Regions from separate parts of the Bacillus sp. EB V-12 genome, predicted to be linked through region 1. Evidence: riboswitches for the same ligand, from Rfam matches in the RefSeq annotation. Region 1 holds a riboswitch; each other region holds the start of a gene.
The links. A riboswitch is a leader RNA that binds a small molecule or an ion and turns the genes downstream of it on or off. The one in region 1 is predicted to bind S-adenosylmethionine.
Positions count from the first base shown of each region.

Region 2: another riboswitch for S-adenosylmethionine. It lies ahead of metK (methionine adenosyltransferase); the one in region 1 lies ahead of ACZDYH_RS10005 (Na+/H+ antiporter NhaC family protein).
Region 3: another riboswitch for S-adenosylmethionine. It lies ahead of ACZDYH_RS26625 (MetQ/NlpA family ABC transporter substrate-binding protein); the one in region 1 lies ahead of ACZDYH_RS10005 (Na+/H+ antiporter NhaC family protein).
Region 4: another riboswitch for S-adenosylmethionine. It lies ahead of ACZDYH_RS24780 (M20 family metallopeptidase); the one in region 1 lies ahead of ACZDYH_RS10005 (Na+/H+ antiporter NhaC family protein).

Region 1 is NZ_JBUXJL010000002.1:652,038-655,189, reverse strand. Features, by position in the region: gene ACZDYH_RS10010 (lmo0954 family membrane protein) at 1-283, opposite strand, end outside; gene ACZDYH_RS10005 (Na+/H+ antiporter NhaC family protein) at 465-1,781, opposite strand; SAM riboswitch class I at 1,876-1,981, opposite strand; gene ACZDYH_RS10000 (ribonuclease FAU-1 family protein) at 2,102-2,620, opposite strand; gene gltP (glutamate/aspartate:proton symporter GltP) at 2,689-3,152, opposite strand, start outside.
Region 2 is NZ_JBUXJL010000011.1:100,203-103,354, forward strand. Features, by position in the region: gene pckA (phosphoenolpyruvate carboxykinase (ATP)) at 1-896, opposite strand, end outside; SAM riboswitch class I at 1,125-1,246, shown strand; gene metK (methionine adenosyltransferase) at 1,416-2,615, shown strand; gene ACZDYH_RS25385 (GNAT family N-acetyltransferase) at 2,657-3,152, opposite strand, start outside.
Region 3 is NZ_JBUXJL010000014.1:15,591-18,742, reverse strand. Features, by position in the region: gene ACZDYH_RS26630 (NAD(P)-dependent alcohol dehydrogenase) at 73-981, shown strand; SAM riboswitch class I at 1,061-1,175, shown strand; gene ACZDYH_RS26625 (MetQ/NlpA family ABC transporter substrate-binding protein) at 1,260-2,072, shown strand; gene ACZDYH_RS26620 (methionine ABC transporter ATP-binding protein) at 2,085-3,125, shown strand; gene ACZDYH_RS26615 (methionine ABC transporter permease) at 3,100-3,152, shown strand, end outside.
Region 4 is NZ_JBUXJL010000010.1:178,630-181,781, forward strand. Features, by position in the region: gene ACZDYH_RS24775 (AAA domain-containing protein) at 1-1,110, shown strand, start outside; SAM riboswitch class I at 1,187-1,288, shown strand; gene ACZDYH_RS24780 (M20 family metallopeptidase) at 1,377-2,582, shown strand; gene ACZDYH_RS24785 (Lrp/AsnC family transcriptional regulator) at 2,748-3,152, opposite strand, start outside.

The sequences.
Region 1 (3,152 bases):
CAACTACATCTTTTTCTTTTTTCCACTCACGGTATCCGTAGTATAAAACCACTAAAGCAGCGATACCGATTAATGCTGGCGAATGAGAAAGTGCAATGGATAAACCGATTAAACCAACAATCCCCCAAGCTAACTTTCCAAAAAATGATTTAGCTCGCACAAATGATTTATAGCTCCAATATACAACTCCTGCTCCGATTGCAAATCCTACAATACCAGCAAGACTACCAAGAGCAATTAAAGCCAAAATACCGGCTGCGATAAACGCTAGAAATTGTTTCATCTTGTGCTTGCCTCCCTTCGATTTGATACTCTTATCTTAACTATTTTTTCATCTTTCCATAACGAGCTTAAGAACCGTTTTTAACTCAGACTTAAGACCGAGTCATATTCAGCCCTTTACGCAAAAAAACGTGCAGAGTCTATCCTCTGCACGTTTTTTAATTACTAACATTCATATTAAATTAAGCTGTTTTATGATACTCTTTTTTCTCAGCTACTTTCGAAAACCTTGGAAACCCAATTAAAATAGAAGCAATCCCACATACTCCAACTAAGATTGGATAAAATGCATATGGCAACAATTCAACCGGAGATAACGCTGCAAATCCTGCTGCCGTTAACATTTGGGCACCGTACGGAATTAATCCTTGCACACAACATGAGAAAAGATCTAATACACTCGCTGATTTACGAGGGTCTATTTCATATTGATCTGCAATATTTTTTGCAAGCGGGCCTGTAAAGATAATTGAAATCGTATTATTCGCTGTACACATATTCGTCATACTCACTAAACCAGCAATACCAAATTCCGCTCCTTTTTTCGAACGAATATTACGTGTTAATACATTCATTAAATATTGAATACCACCATTATATTGGATTAATTCAACCATACCGCCAATTAATATAGCAAGTAATACTAACTCCATCATACCGCCCATTCCAGTCGTTACACTTTTAAAGAAACTTTCTAACGTGTAACTTCCATCTATAAGGCCGATAACACCAGATAGTACAGTTCCACCAGTTAATACAATAAGTACATTCCAGCCAAGTAGCGCTGTAATAAGTACTCCTGCGTACGGTAAAATCTTTATCCAATCAAAGCTATGTGCTTTAATCTGCGTGTCACTTCCTGAAGTAACTATTACTAATAGTACAATTGTAATAATAGCCGCTGGTAACACAATTAAAAAGTTCGTTTTAAACTTATCTTTCATTTCTGTTCCTTGTGAACGAACAGCTGCGATTGTTGTATCTGAAATAAATGATAAATTATCACCAAACATCGCTCCGCCAACAACAGTAGCCATTGCAAGCGCAATTGAGATATCGGTTTGACCACTAATACCTACAGCAATCGGCGCTAATGCTGCAATTGTTCCCATTGAAGTTCCCATCGCTAATGAAATAAATGCACCAATAACAAAGATTCCAGCTACGATAAATCCTGGCGGTAAAATAGTTAACGCTAAATTAACAGTTGAGTCTACTCCGCCCATTCCTTTAGCAGTTTCAGAAAATGCACCTGCAAGCACAAAAATTAATACCATAATCATGATATCCGGATTTCCTGCACCTTTAGCGAACCGCTCTACTTTCACATTAAAACTTTCTTTACGATTCATCACTAAAGCGACTCCTACAGCAATTGAAATCGCTACAAGTATCGGCAATTTATAGAAATCACCTGTAATAATTCCAGAACCAATAAATAGCGCCAAAAATATCCCAAGTGGTAATAAAGCTAAACCATTTCCTCTCGTTTCTTTCAAAGTACCATCTCTCCCTAGTTTCAACCTTTTTCTAATGAATAACAAAAGACCTCTTCCGATGAGAAGAGGTCTTATACATCTATAAGAAACGCTCTTCTCATCTTTCAAGCACATGCTTGCTGGATTTGGCACAGCACTCTGAAATCGAGTCCGCTGCCGAGGCATCGTAGGGCCAGTCCCTCCGCCTCTCTTTATAAGAAGGTTTCATATTTATTTTTTAATAATAATTTCTTCCCTAACTTTACTCGCTTACAAAACAAAAGTCAATTATTTTTTGTATAGATTTTTTTGGTAATTATACAAAAATTCGAATACAACAATCATTTTAACTTTTCGATTTCTTCTTCCAATATTGAAATCCAATAAAATTCACTATTTTTTATTGCTGCTAATATCCATTTCGTAGTGTACCAAGCTAACTCATACTCTTCCTTCGTGACATCGCCACTTTTATAAGCATCCTCTAGCTCTTCTTCATCTAATATATACACCTTACCGCTGGGTAATAATACTACATCTAAATATAAATCATCAAAATACGGTAAACCACGATCGTCTATTTCATATTCTTTCGTCACATCAATATAATATTGCACTAAATTGTGCCTATCATCTAACATAGCGGTAATCGCAAAGTTCTTTCCATTAATGAAATATTGAACCCACGTATACCCATCACTTGCAATACAAATTTCTTTACCATCATATTCTTTACAACTAGGCTCTCTCACCTTTTTTATATCCAGTATTCCGAGCATTCCCTCTTCCACTTGCTTAACCGTATAACTCTTTTCTATTAGTCTCTTCCACGAAGAACCGTCACCATATTTTCGTTTCATTATGTCTGCTCCTCTTCTATATACAGAAAAGCTCCCACATATTATGTGAGAGCTTGTTCATATTATAATTAAGCCGCTTGACCCTTTTCAGAAATCTCTTTTAAATAAGCTTGTCCTTTTTCAGCGTCATATTGACCTTCCCACTTAGACATAACTACAGCTGCTAAAGAGTTTCCTACAACGTTAACTGCTGTACGAGCCATATCTAAAATACGGTCAATACCAGCAATGAACGCTAAGCCTTCAGGTGGAATACCTACTGTACCAAGTGTCGCTAATAATACAACGAATGATACGCCCGGTACACCTGCGATACCTTTTGATGTAACCATTAATACAAGCAACAATGTAATTTGTTGTGTAATAGATAAATCAATACCGTACATTTGCGCTAAGAAAATAGCCGCAATTGCTTGATATAAAGTTGATCCATCTAAGTTAAATGAATAACCTGTCGGAATAACGAAAGATGTAATTGCTTTCGGGCAACCGAATTTCTCCATTTTCTCCATGATTTTTGGTAAAACTGTTT
Region 2 (3,152 bases), on a different contig from region 1:
ATAACGTTTTCTAAAACAGATCCAAATGTGATTGCATCGAAAATTTGTGGTTCTTTCTCGTGAGAAAGGTTTACACATTTCGCGTAGCAACCGCCTTCAATATTGAATACACCGTTATCAGACCAACCGTGCTCATCATCACCGATTAATTTACGGTTTGGATCAGCAGATAATGTTGTTTTACCTGTTCCAGATAAACCGAAGAATAGTGCTACGTCGCCTTCTTCACCTACGTTTGCAGAGCAATGCATAGAAAGAATATCTTGTTCAGGTAGTAAGAAGTTCATAATAGAGAAGATTGATTTTTTCATTTCTCCAGCGTATTCTGTACCACCAATTAGTACAATACGTTTTTCGAATGAAACCATAATGAATGCTTCAGAGTTTGTACCGTCAACAGCTGGATCAGCTTTGAAGTTCGGTGCAGAAACAATTGTGAACCCTGACTCATGAGTTGTTAATTCTTCTTCAGTTGGACGAATGAATAATTGATGTACAAATAAATTGTGCCATGCATATTCATTAATAACTTGAATTGGTAGGCGGTAATTGCGGTCAGCGCCTGCAAATCCTTTGAAGACGAATAACTCTTCTTTTTCTTTTAAGTATTCTAAAACTTTAGTATATAATTTATTAAAATGTTCTTCAGAAATCGGTTGGTTCACAGCTCCCCAAGCAATTTTGTCAGCAACCGATGCTTCTTTCACAATAAATTTATCTTTAGGAGAACGTCCTGTATATTTTCCAGTTGAAGCAGAAACGGCACCAGTCGAAGTTAATTTCCCTTCATTTCGCATTAATACTTTTTCCACTAATTGCGGAACACTTAGTTGAATCTGTGCATTGCTTCCGTTCAATAATTCGTGTAAACCAATTTGGACATTCACAGTACTCATATTTATATACCATCCTTTTCATTTAATGAAATATTTCTCGTAATCCCCAACAAGAGTATAACACAATTATATAAATAATGTATACTATTTATTTCTTTTTGTTTGTGTGAATGCATTATTTCCCTATTAATATTTCATTTCAGGCGTATTGAGAAAAACTTTCAGGAAAATGTGAATATTAATTGACAAATGAATATCATTTCTTTAGTATAGGTTGGGACGGATACTCTCTTATCCCGAGCTGGCGGAGGGACAGGCCCGATGAAGCCCAGCAACCTCACTTGTATTGATAAATGCAGGTGAATAGGTGCTAAAACCTGTGCGAGGCTACAGGTCTCGAACGATAAGAGCGAAGGGCAAAAAGCAGTATGCAAGTAGCAAATTAAACCTTTCCTCTATGTAAAGTAGGAAAGGTTTTTCTGTATGCTTGTGTGGGAGAATAAATGTATGTCGCAGTTTGTGGCAAATTAAGGATGAGTTCCGTACAATATATACAATTACTGTAGGGAGGTTTACCACATGACAAAAAAACGTCATCTGTTCACATCTGAGTCTGTAACTGAAGGACATCCAGATAAAATTTGTGACCAAATTTCTGATTCAATTTTAGATGCGATCTTATCAAAAGACGCAAATGCACGTGTAGCTTGTGAAACAACTGTAACAACTGGTTTAGTATTGGTAGCGGGGGAAATTACGACTTCTACTTACGTAGATATTCCAAAAATCGTTCGTGAAACAATTCAAGGCATTGGTTACACACGCGCAAAATACGGATTCGATGCAGAAACTTGTGCAGTTTTAACATCTATCGATGAGCAATCTGCTGACATCGCTATGGGTGTTGACCAAGCGCTAGAAGCACGCGAAGGTCAAATGACTGACGCTGAGATTGAGGCAATTGGTGCAGGAGACCAAGGTTTAATGTTTGGTTTCGCATGTAATGAAACACAAGAGTTAATGCCACTTCCAATCTCGCTTGCTCACAAATTAGCTCGCCGTTTAACTGAAGTACGTAAAGATGATACATTATCATACCTACGTCCGGATGGAAAAACGCAAGTTACAGTTGAGTATGATGAAAATGGTAAACCAGTACGTGTTGATACTATCGTAATTTCTACACAACATCACCCAGATGTTACATGGGAAGAAATCGATCGCGACTTAAAAGAGCACGTAATTAAAGCTGTAGTACCAGCAGAATTAATGGATGGAGAAACGAAATTCTTCATTAACCCAACTGGCCGCTTCGTAATTGGTGGACCACAAGGTGATGCTGGTTTAACAGGACGTAAAATCATCGTTGATACTTACGGTGGATACGCTCGCCACGGTGGCGGTGCATTCTCTGGTAAAGATGCAACGAAAGTTGACCGTTCTGCAGCATATGCAGCTCGTTATGTTGCGAAAAACATCGTAGCAGCTGGTCTTGCTGAAAAAGCAGAAGTGCAACTTGCATACGCAATCGGTGTAGCACAACCAGTATCAATTTCAGTTGATACATTCGGCACTGGTAAAGTATCTGAAGACGTACTAGTAGAACTAGTTCGTAACAACTTCGATCTTCGCCCAGCTGGTATTATTAAAATGCTAGACTTACGTCGCCCAATTTACAAACAAACAGCAGCTTACGGCCACTTCGGACGTACTGATGTAGATCTATCATGGGAGCGTACAGACAAAGCAGCAGCTTTAAAAGAGCAAGCTGGTCTATAATATATGAAAAAAAGCTTTGCGCGGTGAGCGCAAAGCTTTTTTTATTTATAATTACGTTGGAATAAAGCGAAGAGTTCAATGTCATGCCAATTGCCATTGCGGAATATAGCTTCTTTACAAGTTCCTTCATGTTGAAAACCGAGTGATTTATATAATTTAATTGCTCTATCGTTAAAAGAAAATACTCGTAAAGAAAGGCGATGTAAATTTAATTCTAAAAATGCATAATCCAATAATAAGGTGAAAGCTTCCTTCCCATAACCTTGCCCCCAGTAATCCTTGTTACCAATATCAATAATACATTCAGCGTTTCGGTTATACGAATCAATATGAATTAAAGAAGTAATACCAATTGAAAGATGCGTAGATTTTTCTTCAATGATATAGCTCTTAGAGTCCGAAGAATGAATAAATTGCTGGCAAAGTTTTTCTGTGTCTTGAAGGGAATATTTATCAAGAGTGAGAGTAGTTGAACTCATAACGTCTATATCATTATGCCATTTATAATATGTTAGAATATCATCTTCGGAAAACTTT
Region 3 (3,152 bases), on a different contig from region 1:
CTATATAACAACATGTTTGAGAAAAAGTTTAAATATGATGTAAATAATAACAACTCATTTCAGGAGGTCAGGATGAAAGCGATTATTTGCACAAAGTATGGACCACCTAATGTTCTCCAGCTTCAAAATGTAGAAAAGCCTAAACCTAAAAAAAATGAAGTATTAGTTAAAATTCACGCAACAAGTGTATCAACTGGAGATTGTAGAATACGTGGCTTTAATAGCCCCCTCTTATTTTGGATTCCTATGCGGATCATATTAGGTTTCAGAAAACCGAGAAAACCTATACTTGGCGTAGAATTATCCGGTGAAATCGAAGACATTGGAACAGATGTAACACAATTTAAAAAAGGAGATCCAGTTTTTGCATTAACAGAACTAAACCTTGGTGGTTATGCGGAATACACATGCGTGCATGAAAGTGGATTAATAGCATTAAAACCTACCAATGTGACATATGAAGAAGCTGCCGTTATTCCTTTTGGCGGAACTTCAGCATTGCACTTCCTTAGAAAAGGACAGATAAAAAAAGGGCAACGAGTACTTATATACGGCGCCTCTGGGTCAGTAGGGACAGCTGCCGTACAACTTGCGAAATACTTCGGGGCGACTGTCACAGCCATTTGTAGTAGTTCGAATTTCGATTTAGTAACAGCTTTAGGGGCAGACAACGTAATTGATTATATGAAAGAAGATTTTACTAAGCGGGGCGAGCACTATGATATTATATTTGATGCAGTTGGAAAATATAAAAAGTCTCTTTGTACAGATGCATTAATGCCTAATGGAAAATATGTATCTGTGAACGGAATGATGGCAAAGGTCAGTAAAGAAGATATGAACCTACTAAAACAACTAGCTGAAACAGAAAAGCTAAAGCCTGTTATTGATAGAACTTACCGATTAGAAGAAATTGCTGAAGCTCATATATATGTAGAAAAAGGACATAAAAAGGGGAACGTTTCGATTACCTTAAAATAAAATATATTCTGAAAATATCATTGACAATTCTTTTTGTACGATTTACTATTAGTACCATATTCAAAACTACATACACATACTCTTATCAAGAGTGGCGGAGGGACTGGCCCGATGATGCCCGGCAACCGAGCTTATGACGTATAAGCTAAGGTGCTAATTCCTGCAAAACGAGTTTTCGTTTTGAAAGATAAGAGAGGAATCTATTTCGTCTATTCGGCACCTCTCTTATTTTGGGAGGTGCTTTTTATTTTGGAACGTATATGAAGGGGGATTTATAGATGAAAAAGGTATTATTAAGCATTATAAGCGGAGCAGTATTATTATTAGGCGCATGTAGCGTGAGTTCAAATAAAGAGGTAAAAGCATTAGACGAGAAAAAGATTACTGTCGGTGTAACAGGTGGACCACATGAACAAATTTTTGAAAAGGTAAAAGAAGTTGCAGCAAAAGATGGTCTCGAAATTGATATAAAAGTATTTAATGATTATGTAGCGCCAAACGTATCATTAGATGAAAAAAGCCTTGATGTAAATAGTTACCAAACGAAATCGTATTTAGATGTATTTAAAGCTGAACGCAATATGAAATTAGCTGAAGTATTTTCAACAGTAACATTCCCTATGGGCGTATATTCTAAAGATATAAAAGATGTAAAAGACTTGAAAGAGGGCGATGCAATTGCTGTACCAAATGACCCAACGAATGAACTTCGAGCTTTAAAATTATTTGAAAAAGCAGGGGTTTTAAAAGTTGATCCAAAGGCTACAGAAAAAGCGACTGCAAAAGATGTAATTGAAAATCCAAAAAAATTAAAGATTGTCGAATTAGAGGCATCTCAATTACCAACGCAACTAAGTGAAGTGAAAGCAGCTGCAATTAACACAAACTTTGCATTAGGTGCAAAATTAAGTCCAGCGAAAGATTCTATTTTCCGCGAAGGAAAAGATTCACCCTATGTGAACTGGGTTGTTGTTCGTACTGAAAATAAAGATGATGCCGTTGTAAATAAATTAAAGAAAGCTTATCAATCTAAAGAAGTAAAAGAGTTTATCGAGAAAAAATTTGATGGTTCAGTTTTACCATCTTGGTAGGAGCTGACGATAATGATTGAATTAAAAAACATATCCAAAGTATTTACAACAAAAAAAGGGAATGTTGAGGCTCTTAAGTCTACTTCCCTTAAAGTAGAAAAAGGCGAGGTATTTGGAATCATTGGGTATAGTGGCGCTGGTAAAAGTACATTGATTCGATGTGTAAATTTATTAGAAAAACCAACGACAGGAAATATCATTGTAAACGAACAAGACTTAACAACGTTATCGACAAAAGAACTAGCAAAAGCGAGACAAAGAATCGGAATGATCTTTCAAGGATTCAATTTACTTAAAACTGTTACCGTTTATGAAAATATCGCATTACCGTTACGGCTTGCTGGCATTCCAAAAGCAGAAATTGAAAAAAGAGTAGAAAAGTATTTACGCATTGTCGATCTTTTTAATCGAAAAGATGCGTATCCAAGCGAACTTTCTGGTGGTCAAAAACAGCGTGTTGCAATTGCTCGTGCGCTATCACATGAACCTGAAGTGTTATTAAGTGATGAAGCAACGAGCGCATTAGATCCCGAAACAACCGATTCTATCCTTGATTTGCTATTAAAGATTAACGAAGAAATCGGAATTACGATTTTACTCATTACACATGAAATGAATGTCATCCAGCGTATATGTGACCGCGTTGCTGTTATGGAACATGGATCTGTAGTCGAAAGTGGGACTGTAAAAGATATTTTCACAAACCCACAACATGTAACAACGAAGAAATTTGTAAATAGCGCATTTGCAGCGAAAATTCCAGAAGAGGTACAGAAAGAACTACAAAGTACTGGAGAAATTGTAACACTTTCATTTATTGGCACTACTTCAGGGGAACCTGCCTTAGCCGTTGCCACAAAACGTTTCCAAGTGTATCCCAATATTTTATCCGGTAATATTACGCAGTTAAAACATGAAGCATATGGGAAACTAGTCGTTCATATGCAAGGGGAACAAAATGAAATCCACCGTGCTTTATCATTTTTACAAGAGCAAGGAATCATCGTAGAAGGAGGTAGAACAGACTATGGGAAACAAGTCCTTTTTGGATGAGTGGGGTAAAGTCATATGGGAAGCTAC
Region 4 (3,152 bases), on a different contig from region 1:
TACCATGCTGGGATTGTTGAGTCTGTTAATAAATCAGAAGCACACCCAAACCTATTTATGTTGCAGGAACAAAGACGTATGCATGCGGATATATCGAAGTTTACGAATTCGTTTATTTATAAAAATAGAGTATACGATCATCCGTCTGTTTCAGAGCGTAAAGAACTTGCACAGTTACAGCCGTTCGCAAATGAGGCGAGCGTTTTATTTGATACGAGCCAAATGGGAGCTTTTTCGTTAAAAGATGCTGCTTCTGGTTCACGTTTTAACATTATGTCTGGTTTAGTAGCAATGCAAATGATGTTAATCGGATTGTTAGATGGTGTGCAATCAATTGGTATTGTGACACCTTACAGGGCGCAGTCACGCTTTTTATCGACGTGTATGAGAGAAATGTTGCAGAGAACGAAATATCAAAACATACCAGTTTTAGCGGCGACAGTTCATAAGTTCCAAGGTTCTGAAAGAGATATGATGATTTTTGATACGGTTGACAGTTATCCGCAAGAACGACCTGGCGTATTATTCTTTGATCACAAAAACCATCGCCTCGTCAATGTAGCAGTGACAAGGGCGAGAGGGAAGTTCATTCAATTATCAGATTGCCATTATATGCGTAAAAACCTTTCGAGAAAACAAGCGTTATCACAATTAACAGCTCATATAGAACGTCACGGAGATGTGTATGATCGCACGACATCAAGACAATTGTGGGAACGAAAAATATCGAAACGTTTACGCTGGTTTATGGAAATGAATCTTGAGGAAACGAAAGGGCTATTAAAAGATATTTTAGCAGCAAAACGAAAAATTATTATTTCACTTCCAAGTACAAAACAAGTGGATAAGCGAGTATGGCAAGCGTTAATGCGTACAAATGCGCAAATAACAGTGTATAGTGACGGACCAGTTCCACTGAAAAATGTAAAGTTACAAAGACAAAATAAAGCATTCCCGTTCCTAGTAATCGATGATGAAATCTTCTGGGCAGGCGCACCGCTTACATCTCAAATGATGTTTGAAGGTAGTACGGAATTTCCGTACGTATGTGCAAGACTGCAAGCACCTGAGACAATTGGTGTATTAAAAGGATTTTTAGATATTCGGTAAATTCGGATAGGAATTCCTTGACTTTTACTTGGAATGAACTTAGAATAAAAAATAATTTAATATAATTTTATGAAAATTCTTATCACGAGAGGTGGAGGGACTGGCCCTATGATACCTCGGCAGCGGATTCGTTATGAATACTGTGCCAATTCCAGCAAGGTAACTTGAAAGATAAGAAAGAAGCTCATTTTGACTGTATATACAGAAGCCTCTTTCTATCTTTTAGAAAGAGGCTTTTTTACGTGAAAATAAAAGGAGGAAGAAAAATGGGAGCGACAGGAGTAGCGTCACAAAGAAAAACAATTGAAGAGAGTATCGAAAGAAATAAGGAAAAGTACATAGAAACAAGTCATGATATTCATGCGAATCCAGAGATTGGTAACCAAGAGTTTTACGCATCAAGAACGTTAAGTTTATTACTAGGTAGTGCAGGGTTTCAGTTGCAGCACAATATAGCTGGACATGAAACGGGATTTATCGCGCGAAAAAGCTCTGGAAAACAAGGACCGGCAATCGCATTTTTAGCGGAGTACGACGCTTTACCAGGACTCGGTCATGCGTGTGGTCACAATTTAATCGGCACAATTAGTGTTGCAGCAGCAATCGCATTATCAGAAACGCTTGAAGAAATTGGCGGGGAAGTTGTCGTGTTTGGTACACCAGCTGAAGAAGGAGGACCGAACGGTAGCGCAAAATCGAGTTATGTAAAGGCAGGCTTATTTAAAAATATTGATGCGGCGCTTATGATTCATCCGAGCGGAAAGACAGCGACAACGAGTCCTTCACTAGCAGTCGATCCACTTGATTTTCATTTTTACGGAAAAACAGCTCACGCCGCAGCTTCACCAGAAGAGGGAATTAACGCATTAGATGCGGTGATTCAGCTCTATAACGGTATTAACGCACTTCGCCAACAACTTCCGTCAGACGTGAGAATTCATGGCGTCATTACAGAAGGCGGAAAAGCACCTAACATTATTCCTGAATATGCCGCAGCAAGGTTCTTCATCCGTGCAGCAACGCGAAAAAGATGTGCAGAAGTAACAGAAAAAGTAAAAAATATTGCTGAGGGAGCAGCGTTAGCAACAGGTGCAAAAGTAAAAATCCATCAATTCCAAAATGAAATCGATGAATTACTCGTAACAAAAACATATAACGATATTGTAGCGGAAGAACTAGAACTATTAGGTGAAGATGTAAATCGTAAAGAAAGAGTAGGAATCGGTTCAACCGACGCAGGAAACGTAAGTCAAGTCGTACCGACAATTCATCCGTACATTAAAATCGGACCAGATGATTTAATTGCACATACAAATGAATTTAGAGAAGCAGCACGTTCAGAACTTGGAGATAAAGCATTAATTACATCGGCAAAAGCATTAGCAAATACGGCGTATCGATTAATTACGGAAGAAGGGTTGTTAGAGAAGGTGAAGGAGGAGTTTAGAGAGGCGCAGAGGAATCAAGGGTAAGGGGATTAAGGTACTTTTTTCGAATAGCAATCTAAATAATAAGTAGAAATATAAAAAAGAACATTGAAAATCAATGTTCTTTTTTGTTACTAATCATTAATTTTGTTGGATTTTCTCATAAAGGAAAAGCTTTTACTGTTAGCGGAGGATAATACGTATCCTTTATTAGAATGACAATTTCTCCTCAAACTCACTCTTTAAAACAATTAAAGGAGATGACAAGCCAAATTGCATTAAAGAGTCTAAAAATGTAGCGAGAGAATCCATCGAATCGCTCATGACCTTCATCATATAATTAAATTCCCCACTAATTCGAAATAAATCTGTTACTTCAGGAGCTGCATTACAATACTGGATAAAATCAGAGCATTGGCTCGTTTTAAACATGATGAATGCTTGAATGTTTTTATTAATTTTTGCAGGCTCAAATTTCGTTCGATAAGCCGCTATAACTCCTTGATCTTCAAGCTTGTTAATACGTTCTTTTACAGCAGGCTGCGTCATGGATATAATTCGTCCTATTTCTGAAACAGAAATTCTCGCATTTTCATACAACAAGTTCATAATTTT